2 regions of the Brevibacillus sp. AG162 genome follow, and region 2 is predicted to be linked to the other one. Evidence: a T-box and tRNA genes for the amino acid it is inferred to sense, from the RefSeq annotation. Region 2 holds a T-box; the other holds one or more tRNA genes.
The links. A T-box is a leader RNA that pairs with one kind of tRNA and senses whether it is charged. The one in region 2 lies ahead of ileS (isoleucine--tRNA ligase), so its partner is inferred to be a tRNA-Ile.
Positions count from the first base shown of each region.

Region 1: it encodes a tRNA-Ile, which carries the amino acid that the T-box ahead of ileS (isoleucine--tRNA ligase) is inferred to sense. The anticodon was not compared.

Region 1 covers NZ_VFNO01000011.1:189,896-196,045, reverse strand. Annotated here, with positions in the region: tRNA gene FB479_RS25885 (tRNA-Leu) at 63-147, opposite strand; tRNA gene FB479_RS25880 (tRNA-Arg) at 156-229, opposite strand; tRNA gene FB479_RS25875 (tRNA-His) at 250-325, opposite strand; tRNA gene FB479_RS25870 (tRNA-Trp) at 356-429, opposite strand; tRNA gene FB479_RS25865 (tRNA-Met) at 431-507, opposite strand; tRNA gene FB479_RS25860 (tRNA-Ser) at 533-621, opposite strand; tRNA gene FB479_RS25855 (tRNA-Gly) at 630-703, opposite strand; tRNA gene FB479_RS25850 (tRNA-Leu) at 711-792, opposite strand; tRNA gene FB479_RS25845 (tRNA-Pro) at 809-885, opposite strand; tRNA gene FB479_RS25840 (tRNA-Arg) at 918-991, opposite strand; tRNA gene FB479_RS25835 (tRNA-Gly) at 998-1,073, opposite strand; tRNA gene FB479_RS25830 (tRNA-Leu) at 1,082-1,168, opposite strand; tRNA gene FB479_RS25825 (tRNA-Lys) at 1,204-1,279, opposite strand; tRNA gene FB479_RS25820 (tRNA-Gln) at 1,288-1,362, opposite strand; tRNA gene FB479_RS25815 (tRNA-Tyr) at 1,381-1,465, opposite strand; tRNA gene FB479_RS25810 (tRNA-Thr) at 1,513-1,588, opposite strand; tRNA gene FB479_RS25805 (tRNA-Phe) at 1,603-1,678, opposite strand; tRNA gene FB479_RS25800 (tRNA-Asp) at 1,714-1,790, opposite strand; tRNA gene FB479_RS25795 (tRNA-Val) at 1,816-1,891, opposite strand; tRNA gene FB479_RS25790 (tRNA-Glu) at 1,930-2,003, opposite strand; tRNA gene FB479_RS25785 (tRNA-Asn) at 2,011-2,086, opposite strand; tRNA gene FB479_RS25780 (tRNA-Ala) at 2,104-2,179, opposite strand; tRNA gene FB479_RS25775 (tRNA-Ile) at 2,224-2,300, opposite strand; gene gyrB (DNA topoisomerase (ATP-hydrolyzing) subunit B) at 2,520-4,445, opposite strand; gene remB (extracellular matrix regulator RemB) at 4,445-4,732, opposite strand; gene recF (DNA replication/repair protein RecF) at 4,744-5,862, opposite strand; gene yaaA (S4 domain-containing protein YaaA) at 5,879-6,094, opposite strand; gene dnaN (DNA polymerase III subunit beta) at 6,127-6,150, opposite strand, start outside.
Region 2 covers NZ_VFNO01000001.1:328,440-334,589, reverse strand. Annotated here, with positions in the region: gene ileS (isoleucine--tRNA ligase) at 1-1,552, opposite strand, end outside; T-box leader at 1,599-1,866, opposite strand; gene FB479_RS01540 (DivIVA domain-containing protein) at 1,958-2,449, opposite strand; gene FB479_RS01535 (YlmH family RNA-binding protein) at 2,548-3,321, opposite strand; gene FB479_RS01530 (YggT family protein) at 3,334-3,597, opposite strand; gene FB479_RS01525 (cell division protein SepF) at 3,629-4,057, opposite strand; gene FB479_RS01520 (YggS family pyridoxal phosphate-dependent enzyme) at 4,100-4,798, opposite strand; gene pgeF (peptidoglycan editing factor PgeF) at 4,817-5,647, opposite strand; gene FB479_RS01510 (YlmC/YmxH family sporulation protein) at 5,729-6,007, opposite strand.

The sequences.
Region 1 (6,150 bases), on a different contig from region 2:
ACTCTTAATATAACACATAACTTTTCATTAATCAAGATGTTTTTTCAACTTCATTGAATTAATGGTGCGGTCGGCGAGACTCGAACTCGCACGGGTCGCCCCGCCACCCCCTCAAGATGGTGTGTCTGCCAATTCCACCACGACCGCATGTAAAACGTCTCAGGAGAGGTTCGAACTCCCGACCGTCCGCTTAGAAGGCGGATGCTCTATCCAGCTGAGCTACTGAGACATATTGTAGTTATAAAAAAATGGGGCGATCGATGGGACTTGAACCCACGAGTGCCGGAGCCACAATCCGGTGCGTTAACCCCTTCGCCACGACCGCCATAATGTATACGTTTTTAAAAATGTTCCTTGGCAGGGGCAGTAGGAATCGAACCCACACCAAAGGTTTTGGAGACCTTCGTTCTACCGTTAAACTATGCCCCTATGGTAGCGGTGGAGGGGATCGAACCCCCGACCTTTCGGGTATGAACCGAACGCTCTAGCCATCTGAGCTACGCCGCCATAATTATTTCGCAATAAAAAGAAGTGGCGGAGGGAGAGGGATTCGAACCCCCGTGAGCTTGCACTCTAACGGTTTTCAAGACCGCCCCGTTATGACCACTTCGGTATCCCTCCGCAAAATATGGAGCGGGTGATGGGAATCGAACCCACGCGACCAGCTTGGAAGGCTGGAGTTCTACCATTGAACTACACCCGCTTGAATATGGTGCCGGTGAAGGGACTTGAACCCCCACGGTTTCCCTCACGATTTTGAGTCGCGCGCGTCTGCCATTCCGCCACACCGGCATATTCATTTGAAACATGGTCGGGAAGACAGGATTCGAACCTGCGACCCCTTGGTCCCAAGCCAAGTACTCTACCAAGCTGAGCTACTTCCCGATTACAGTTCTTCACTTTTTAAGATGAAGATGCGTGCCCTGAGAGATTCGAACTCCCGACCTTTTGATTCGTAGTCAAACGCTCTATCCAGCTGAGCTAAGGGCACATGTTATGGAGCGGACGAAGGGTCTCGAACCCTCGACCTTCGCCTTGGCAAGGCGACGCTCTACCAATTGAGCTACGTCCGCATGTTTATTGGTGCGGTCGAGAGGACTTGAACCTCCACGGTGTTGCCACCACTAGAACCTGAATCTAGCGCGTCTGCCAATTCCGCCACGACCGCATTGTATGAAGATCAATCTCTCGCTTTTGAAAAACTGGTGAGCCATGAAGGACTCGAACCTTCGACCCTCTGATTAAAAGTCAGATGCTCTACCAACTGAGCTAATGGCTCTCGAAAAATGGCTGGGGTACTAGGATTTGAACCTAGGAATGACGGAGTCAAAGTCCGTTGCCTTACCGCTTGGCTATACCCCAATAGCCATGAAGTAAAGATGGTGGGGAGAGACGGATTCGAACCGCCGAACCCGGAGGGAGCAGATTTACAGTCTGCCGTGTTTAGCCACTTCACTATCTCCCCAAGCTTGTCCTTCAAAAGTAAACCTTATTCAACTTTCAAAGAAAAAGTGGTGCCGGCAATAGGACTTGAACCCACAACCCCCTGATTACAAGTCAGGTGCTCTACCAATTGAGCTATACCGGCGTGTTTTGTATAAATGGTGGCTCGGGACGGAATCGAACCGCCGACACGAGGATTTTCAGTCCTCTGCTCTACCGACTGAGCTACCGAGCCTCAAGCGTAATTATTTCGCCATCGCTTGAGAAAAATGGCGGAGCTGACGGGACTCGAACCCGCGACCTCCGGTGTGACAGACCGGCGTGAACTCCAACTTCACCACAGCTCCATGTAAAACATTCAGTTGTTAAAAGTGGTGGAGGCTGACGGGATCGAACCGCCGACCCTCTGCTTGTAAGGCAGATGCTCTCCCAGCTGAGCTAAGCCTCCACAATCCCCCCGCTATTTCATTGGGGGCATTTGCTAGGTGACCCGTAGGGGATTCGAACCCCTGAATGACAGCGTGAAAGGCTGCTGTGTTAAACCGCTTCACCAACGGGCCATTTGAATGGCTCCTCGGGACGGACTCGAACCGCCGACCGATCGGTTAACAGCCGATTGCTCTACCAACTGAGCTACCGAGGAATAATCATATTTTAGAATGGTGGAGCTGAACGGGATCGAACCGATGACCTCCTGCTTGCAAGGCAGGCGCTCTCCCAACTGAGCTACAGCCCCATTCCATCGCTTTCATGACACAGTTGTCATATCAGCTATGTAAGTGGTGGGCCTAGGCTGACTCGAACAGCCGACCTCACGCTTATCAGGCGTGCGCTCTAACCAACTGAGCTATAGGCCCGTGATTACTTCCGGAACTTTAATCTATCACACTTTTAAATTCATTGCAATAGAAAATTTGATTTTTTTTATTGCGTAGGTGAACTTTTTTTGTGAATTACTAGTTCAACAAAAGCACAATCTATTATAAGTCATGTTCATCGTATATTTCAAATGGTGTTTTCAAATTTTCGTTAAGAAAAAGCTTGCCCGGTAAAGGACAAGCTCTTCTTCGTTCCAATTAAATATCAAGATCACGTACATTTGCCGCGTATTGCTCAATAAACTCCCTGCGAGGCTCTACTTCGTCTCCCATCAGTGTCTCAAACACCATATCGGCATCCATAGCATCCTGGAGATCTACCTGGAGCAACGTACGGACTTCTGGGTCCATCGTAGTCTCCCACAATTGATCCGCGTTCATCTCGCCAAGTCCTTTATAGCGTTGGACGTTAGGCTTCGGTTGAGCCTTCAAGGTAGCGAGTACCTCATCACGCTGCTTGTCGGTATAAGCATAATGCAGCGTCTTCCCTTGCTTGATGCTGTAGAGAGGCGGCTGCGCAATATAAATATACCCCGCTTCAATCAACTGTTTCATGTAGCGGAAGAAGAACGTCAGCAGAAGCGTACGAATATGCGATCCGTCGACGTCGGCGTCCGTCATAATGACAACTTTGTGGTAGCGTGCCTTTGTAATATCAAAATCTTCGCCAACACCCGTCCCCAAAGCCGTAATAATGGCACGGATCTCGTTATTGCCGAGAATTTTGTCCAGACGTGCTTTTTCTACGTTCAATACCTTCCCGCGAAGAGGAAGAATGGCTTGGAAATGACGGTCGCGTCCCATCTTCGCAGAACCGCCCGCAGAGTCACCCTCTACAATGAACAGTTCAGATTCGGATGCGTCCTTGGAAGAGCAGTCCGCCAGTTTACCCGGCAAAGCACTTACTTCCAGTGCACTCTTGCGACGAGTCATTTCACGTGCTTTACGAGCTGCCTCACGGGCACGAGATGCCATGAGGGCTTTTTCCACAACTTTTTTGGCTACACCCGGGTTTTCTTCCATAAAGGTGTTAAAACGGTCACCGAAGACAGACTCGGTAATGCTACGAGCTTCTGAGTTGCCCAGCTTCGTTTTTGTTTGTCCTTCAAACTGAGGCTCTTGAATTTTTACGGAGATAATCGCAGTAATGCCTTCACGCACATCGTCCCCGGAAAGATTCGGATCCTTTTCCTTCAGGAAGTTAAACTTGCGGCTGTAGTCGTTGATAACACGTGTAAGAGCCGTTTTAAATCCGGTTTCGTGGGTACCACCCTCATGCGTGTTGATGTTATTGGCAAAAGAGTAAATGTTGCTCACATAACTGTCGTTGTACTGAAGGGCAACCTCCACGACAAGACCTTCTTTTTCTCCTTCGCAATAAATCACATCATCATGCAGGGCTTCCCGGTTTTTATTCAAGTATTCTACGAACTGGATGATACCGCCCTCGTAGTGGAAGGACTCTTCCTTCTGCTGATCTGGACGTGTATCCTTCAGCGTGATGCGCAATCCTTTGTTAAGGAACGCCAGCTCGCGAATGCGTTTTTGCAAAATATCGTACTCAAATACAGTTGTTTCGGTAAAAATAGTCGGGTCAGGCTTGAAGGTTACTTTTGTTCCCGTTTCATCGGTCTCACCTATGACAGCAAGATCGGCATCGGGTGCGCCTACAGTAAAGCGCATGTAGTATACCTGGTTATTTTGTTTAACCTCGACTTCCATCCATTCAGATAACGCGTTCACTACCGAGCTACCTACCCCGTGAAGACCGCCGGACACTTTGTACCCGCCACCGCCGAATTTACCACCGGCGTGCAATACAGTCAAAACGGTTTCAACAGTGGATTTCCCGGTCTTTTCATGAATGCCAGTCGGGATTCCTCGACCGTTATCGGTTACAGATACGGAGTTGTCTGGATGAATGACCACCAAGATCTCGTCGCAATAACCGGCCAGCGCCTCGTCAATGGCATTGTCGACAATCTCCCATACCAGGTGATGCAAACCTCGGCTGCTGGTCGACCCGATGTACATGCCGGGACGTTTCCGAACTGCCTCTAACCCTTCCAGTACCTGAATCTGACTCGCATCGTAGTTTGTATCTTTCGTCGTCACTTGATCCACTACTCTGTCAACTCCTCCACTTCAGCTTGTACAAAGGGAAACTGATCCAAGCTGTCCACGAACTGAGCGCGTCGCTTCAGCGTCAGAGAAGAAATAGGTGAACAGTAAATGGCGTTCTGGGTGATTACATAAGACTTCGTTTCTTCCTCGCTATGGTCAACAACTGTCTTACTTTTTTCAAGCAAGAACGCTTTATTGATTTTTGAGGATTTCACAGTCTGATGATCAAGAATGGAAATGACTTCCTTCGTGCTCACCACAGTATCTCCACCAATGTGAATAAACATCCCTGTACCCCCTACCTTTCTCCGGAGATTTTCCCTTCCCTCACGTAAAAACGAGAGGCTTGCTGGAGAACCTGATGCTTTAAGCCTTCCACACCTGTGGTACTTACAAACGTCTGTACTCGATCCTGAATGGTTTCGAGCAGCAATGTTTGCCGATGTTCATCCAACTCTGACAAGACATCATCCAACAAAAGAACGGGGTATTCTCCCACTTCTTCTTTAATCAGCTCAATTTCGGCTAATTTAATGGACAGCGCACTGGTGCGTTGCTGTCCCTGGGAACCATACGTTTGCACATCCATGTTGTTCACTTTAAGTGAAAAATCATCACGGTGTGGCCCAATCAGGGTGCTCCCCCGCATGATTTCCCGGTCGCGAACCTCTTCGTAGGCAGCAAGCATTTTATCTACAGCCTGATCTATCGTCATCTCTTCTGTAACGGGCGATGAGTTTACGTAATGCAAAGAAAGTCTTTCCCTGCCATCGGTAATGCCGGTGTGGATTTCCTGTGCCCACGTCTCCAGCTTCCGAATGAACTCAAAACGCTTCCGTAACAATTTTACCGCTAAATCGGCTAATTGGGTATTCCAAATTGCCAGCATTTCCAGCGAGTTACTTTTTTTCATGGCTAAATCCTTTAAAAGCTGATTTCGCTGGGCCAGTACTTTGTTGTAATTGCTCAAATAATAAAGATACGTAGGTGAAACCTGACCGATTTCCATATCGATGAAGCGTCTGCGCTGGGCAGGTGCGCCTTTGACAATGGAAAGATCCTCGGGTGCAAACATGACGACATTCAATGCCCCCACATAAGCGCTCAGCTTCTGCTGTTCCATTCCGTTGATTTTGGCCCGCTTTCCCTTGGTTGTCAACTGCAGCTCTAAACGAACAGAACCGTAGCGACGAAGAACATCGCTACGGATCGTGGCATAATCGGCATCCCAGGAAATCAGCTCCTTGTCGCGGGGCGTTCGGTGGGATTTGGCGAGTGCCAAAACATAGATCGATTCGAGAGCATTCGTTTTCCCTTGAGCGTTGTTGCCAATAAACAACTGAATGGGACCGTCAAACGACAGGGACATCGTTTCGTAGTTGCGATAATTGGTTAGCGACAGGTTCTTGAGAAACAAGAATCACGCTCTCCTCTCAGGGGCGTACCACTTGATAGCGACCATAGCCTTCAATCGCTACTTCATCGCCAGGATATAGCTTGCGTCCACGTCTGTTGTCCAGCTCTCCATTGATCTGGATCGGAACCTCAGCCAAAAAGGCTTTGGCCATTCCCCCCGTGTCAATGATTTCAGCCAGCTTCAAAAATTGGCCGAGAGCAATATAGTCTGTGCTAATGGAAACCTCACGCATGGCTTGGCTCCTTTCTTTTACGTAAAAACAAATTAGTACGTACGAACCGGCAAAAT
Region 2 (6,150 bases):
AATCCTTGCAATCGCATTTCGTGCAAGAAAGTCCTTCTGGAACCAACTCATTCGCTTCACGGGAGAACCATACTTTCGACCCTTCTTTGCGGAACAGATCAGCAACATGGTTGATCGTCGTGTCGTTAATGATTGGTTCATTACACGATTTGCAGTAGAAGATTGGAATCGGTACACCCCATACACGCTGACGGGAAATGCACCAGTCGCCACGATCCGCAATCATGTTTGCCAGACGCGTTTCTCCCCAATGCGGAATCCATTTTACATTTTTAATCGCTTCGAGCATTTGCTCACGGAATCCGTCGATTGATGCGAACCATTGCTCCGTCGCGCGATAAATAACCGGTTTTTTCGTACGCCAGTCATGTGGATAGGAGTGCGTGAAGAAATTGAGCTTCAAGAGTGCTCCGTTTTCTTTCAGCTTTTCTGTAATCACTTTGTTAGCATCTTCGTAGAAGAGGCCTTCAAAGCCTGGTGCCTCATTGGTCATTTTACCTTCGTGATCTACTGGGCAAAGAACACCCAAATTGTATTTTTGACCAACGTTAAAGTCATCTTCCCCGTGTCCTGGAGCAGTATGAACGCAACCAGTACCTGCATCCAAGGTTACATGCTCACCCAGGATGAGTGGAGATTTGCGATCGTAAAACGGATGCTGAGTTTCTACGCCTTCCAGATCTTGACCTTTAAAGGTCGCGAGAATCTCTACGCCTTCCCAGCCAATTTCTTTGCTCGCAGCTTCAATCAGACCGTTTGCTACTAAGAATTTGCGGCCATCTACCTTCACTACGTTGTACTCGAGTTCAGGGTGCAGGCTGATCGCGAGGTTTGCTGGCAATGTCCACGGAGTCGTTGTCCAGATAACAACGCCTGTTTCTGTATCCAGCTTGCCTTTTCCATCTGCTACCTGGAAGCTGACGTAAATAGAAGGAGAGCGCTTGTCTTTGTATTCGATTTCTGCGTCAGCCAGAGCCGTCTCAGAAGACGGAGACCAGTACACGCAGCGAAGACCTTTGTAAATATAGCCCTTTTTCGCCATTTCGCCGAATACGCGAATTTGGTTGGCTTCATATTCAGGCAGGAGTGTCACATAAGGGTTTTCCCAATCTCCACGAACACCCAGACGCTTGAATTGGTCGCGTTGCTTGTCGATATAGGACCAAGCATACTCTTCACAGCGCTGGCGGAAATCGTTCACTTCGATGCTGCGACGATCCAACCCTTGTGCATTGATAATCGCTTGCTCAATTGGCAAACCATGTGTATCCCAGCCTGGGATGTACGGCGCATAAAAGCCTGCCATGGATTTGTAGCGAACGATGAAGTCCTTGAGGATTTTGTTCAGTGCGTGACCGATATGGATGTCTCCATTCGCATACGGAGGGCCATCATGCAAGACAAAAGACGGGCGGTCTTTCGTACGATCTAACACTTGTTGATAAATATTTTGCTCTTCCCATACCGCTTGCATCTGTGGCTCGCGGCTTGGCAAATTTCCGCGCATGGGGAAATCTGTTTTTGGTAGCGCTAAGGTTTTGCTGTAATCCATGGCCTGATTCACTCCTTAAATAAATAAAAGCCTTCACTCATCCCATAAAAGGGACGAGAGAAAGCTCCCGTGGTACCACCCTGATTGAACAAACCCGTACGACAAAAAAGCCTGCATCGGATTCGTTCCACTTCACTCATTCGTAACGGGAATGACGCGCTCACTTACTCACCTGTTTACCATCAAGGTTTTCTGGGCTTTCGGATATTGAACTCCCGGGTGATTTTCTGCGAAAGCAACTGGCCGGGTTTTCACCTTTTCCCGACTCTCTAAGCAGTGCTGGCTCACATACTCTTCCCGTTCATCGTCTATGATTTGTATAAACGTGTTGTCAACCTCTATAAGTGCCTATTTCAAAAAAGTTGTTTTTCATTATAATACCATCATTGGTCGAACGTCAATGATTTATTCAACAGTGACAGCAGAATCTGTCTGTGGCTGTTCAATTTGATCCCAATCGCCATTCTCCAACATTTCCAGCTGTGCCTCCAAAAGCGTCCGGAAGCGCATGCGGTAAACAGAAGCGCGTTTCTTCAGTTCTTCGATTTCGATTGCAATTTTGCGTGACTTCGCGAGTGCTTCATTGACGATGCGGTCTGCATTTTTCTCAGCTTCTTTTAAGATGAGCTGCGCTTCTTTGCGGGCATTCGACTTCACGTCCTCCGCCGTCTCCTGCGCCACCAGAATCGACTTGCTCAAATTTTCTTCCAAGCTCTTATAGTAATCTACGCGCTCATTCAGAATGGCTACGCGTTCTTCCTGTTCTTTTTTCTCTTTTATCAAGAGCTCAAAATCTTTGATCACCTGATCGAGAAATTCGTTCACTTCGTCAATGTTATACCCACGAAAGCCTGTGCTGAATTCCTTATTGTGTATATCCAACGGCGTTAATGGCACATGAACCCCCCACTTTTCCCGATAATTCGTCCTTAATCATTTCGACAGGATTAGCAGTGTTTCCTGCCGTATTTTACAATTTTTTGCCTTGGTCCATCTTATGTAACCAGTCCGACGATCATGCGAAGTCTTCCGCTGCGTGTTGGACCGGCTACCTCAATAATTTTGAACCGGCCATAACCTGCAAGTGAAACCATGTCCCCCATCTGAAGTTGATAAGACGGGTCTTCGATTACTTTCCAGTTGATTTTTACTTTTCCCGCCCGAATTGGCACCAGCGCTTTTGCGCGAGACATATTGTGTACTTCTCCGATGATCGCGTCAACTCGCGGTGATGGCACAGTGATCGTTTTCTCTACAAACTTGGGTGCAGGCGGTGTAAACGCCTCCCATGGTATCCGCTCAAACTGAACAGATGTCCGATGAATTTGCCTCACCTGCGCACAGACAAAATCAGCGACTTCCTCAGCTACAATCGCGTAGCTGCCAGCTGAATCTGTCAGCATATCTCCGAATTTCTCCCGCTTCATCCCGACACCCAGCATCGCCCCCATCACATCTCGATGCTCCAGCACATGAAAGCGCTGATCAGCCCTGATTGCCAATAAGGTAAGGCGATAATCCTCAGGCTCGACAGGAAGGTACTCCGGATGGATGATAATACGAACACGCTCGGCACCCTCGTAGCCTCCATAAGGAGAAACCTTCACATCTCTTACTTGTGAGGATAGACTCTGAATAATCATCAACTGCCTGGGGTCTACAAAATCAGTAAGGCGCATGGCCTGCTTCCGCTCTACTTGCGTCAGCATTTCCAGCGCCCGTTCAACAAAGGGACGTTCTTCTTTTGAAAAATGGTCAAATATGCTCATCGTTTCACTCGCCTACAGGATTTGTTGCAATATGGCGTACAGGCCAGATTGGGCAAAGCGCAGTGCAATCAATGCGACAATGGGAGAGATATCGATGAAGCCGAGGGGTGGGATAAACCGGCGAAATGGCGCCAAATAAGGCTCAACCAGTCTTTCGAGTAACTGGCCGATGCCTGTACCTCTTATTTGAGGAACCCATGACATCAAAATGTAAGCAATAATCATGTATTGATATACCGTAAAGGCAAAATCTAAAATATCCAAGACAACCTTCATTAGCTCACCCTTTTACATTCGTCTTAAATGGCTACTCTTCCAACACACTGGAGATTGTCCCCTGAATATCCACATGGTCAGGCGTACATACAAAGATCGTGTCTCCTACCTTTTGAATGTCGCCGTTCAGCGCGTAGACTGTTCCGCTCAAGAAATCGATAATTCTCTTGGCTTGATCTTTTTCCACGCGATGGAGGTTCACCACAACGGGTCTACGATGACGCAGGTTATCAGCGATATCCTGAGCGTCACTGTAATGACGGGGTTCACAGAGAATCAAACGGATTCCCTCCTTTTCCCGCGCTTGAAACGGTACCACGTTGTTAGCTCGGCCGATCGCTGGCTGGCGTTTGTGCGAGGATTCTTGCTCTTCCCTTTCCTCTTCAACCGTTGTTGTCTCTTCGATGTATTCCTCGTTTTCCAACCCCAGAAACCCCATCAATTTATTCATAACACCCATACTCTTCCTCCTCTCTTACTCCGTGGTTTGGTCAGATTTCCTTTACTCCGGCTTGACCAATACCGATCCCAAACGAATATATGTAGCTCCCTCTTCAATGGCCACTTCAAAATCACTAGACATGCCCATGGACAGCTCTTCCACCTGTGCGTGCGGGAATGCCATTTCGTTAATCCGTTGCTTCCACTCATAGAGGCCACGGAACACCTGTCTGGCTTCCTCTTGATTTTCGACAACAGGCGCCATCGTCATTAATCCGACGATACTTATATGTTTCATATTACTGGTTTCGTGCAAAAAAGCCAATACGTCATTGGGACTAAGCCCAAATTTTGTCTCTTCGCCTGATATATTGATCTGCAAAAAGCATTTTACGACATGATCCAACGCTTCACCGCGTCGATTCAGCTCCTGTGCCAAAGAAAGCCGATCCAGGGAATGAATGTACGGGAATCGTCCTACGACTTCTTTTGCCTTGTTCGTTTGAAGGTGTCCGATAAAATGCCAGATCCCTTTATCGCCGTGTAGCTGGTGCTTGGGCAGGGCATCCTGCACGCGATTTTCCCCAATATTCTCTACGCCTACAGCGAGCAAGTCCCCAATGGCATCTGCATCGACATACTTGGTCACGGCAATAATTTTTACTTCCTCACGTTTGCGGTTCGCCCGATCGCAAGCAGCCTGAATTCTTGCTTCGATGGATTGCAGTCGTTCTTTTAACAATTCTTGTTCCTTGGTCATTACGAACCTTCCTTTCTTTTACAGGTTTTCCTTCCAGCCGATATAGGAAGCCATACGTCCGGTAGTTCCTTGTATCCCGGCTTCCTTGCGATGAGAGAAAAACAAGTCTGTTCTGCAGCTTGTACACCAATCCGTGGATAAAATATTCCCGGAAGAAATTCCTGCTTCGAGCAATATCTCTGTGTTCAGCTGACGAAGGTCCAGCATATACCGCTCCCCTGTGGAGGAGATGACTGCTTTTTCCCAATCGCCTGCACAAGTGCGTACCTGCGTCATGATTCGCTCATCGACTTCATAGCAACAGCCGCCAATGGATGGGCCAATTGCGACGCGGATGTCCTCTGGATTTGCCTCATAGTGCTTCGTCATTGCCTTCACCATTTCCTCGGCAATACGGCCCACTGTCCCCTTCCAGCCTGCGTGGGCAAGTCCGATTGCTCCCGATTGGGGATCAAGAAAATAGAGGGGAACACAATCTGCATAGAACGAGGTCAGCATAACACCTTTTTCAAGGGTAAACAAACCATCTGTTGCAGATATGACATCCTCCAAACTTTCTTTTCCCGCACCGCCTGCTGTAACCTGACAAACCCGATTACCATGCACTTGATCAGCGCATGTCCACGCTGCAAAAGACATCCCGACTTGTTCTGCGAGCTTGCGTCTATTGGCTACTACGTTTGCAGATTCATCACCCACATGCAGCCCCATATTAAAAGACCCGTACGGTTGTTCACTTTCCCCACCTGAGCGAATCGTAAACCCCGCCACTAATCCAGGAAATTGTTGCTCCCACTCTGTTAACGATAAGATTGACTTATCCTCTACCCTGACAAATGGTTCTCTCATGTTGTCACCTTCCTCATATGGCTAATCATACCATAGCCGAAAAGAAAAGAAAGGCTATCCGTGCCTTTCTCCCTTTACTCGCTAGTATTCATCTCCACCAGATGTTTTCACTTCAACTTTAAGTGCTTCTTCCATCCGAACAAGCACCACATCTTTCCCGATCTTCACAATATTACGCCAGGGTATGACGTAATCGTTCCCGGCAGAAAAGAAGCCGAGAAACTTGCCTGGTCCCGGTACGACGATAGCCTCTACGCGACCGTGACGCAGATCGATCTCCAAATCTGAAATTTGCCCAAGCCGTTTCCCATCGAGAATATTTACTACTTCTTTGGTCTGGAAGTCAGAGATTTTTACCATTCTTCCTCACCTTCTTTTCTCCGTTACTTTCAGTATATGAGTCCACTGAGGAATATGTCCGCTTCTTTGGCAAAAAGTAAGGCGATGGAAAACGAACTTTTCCGCTCGTACAAAAAACCCGAACGGTACAAGACCGCCGGGTC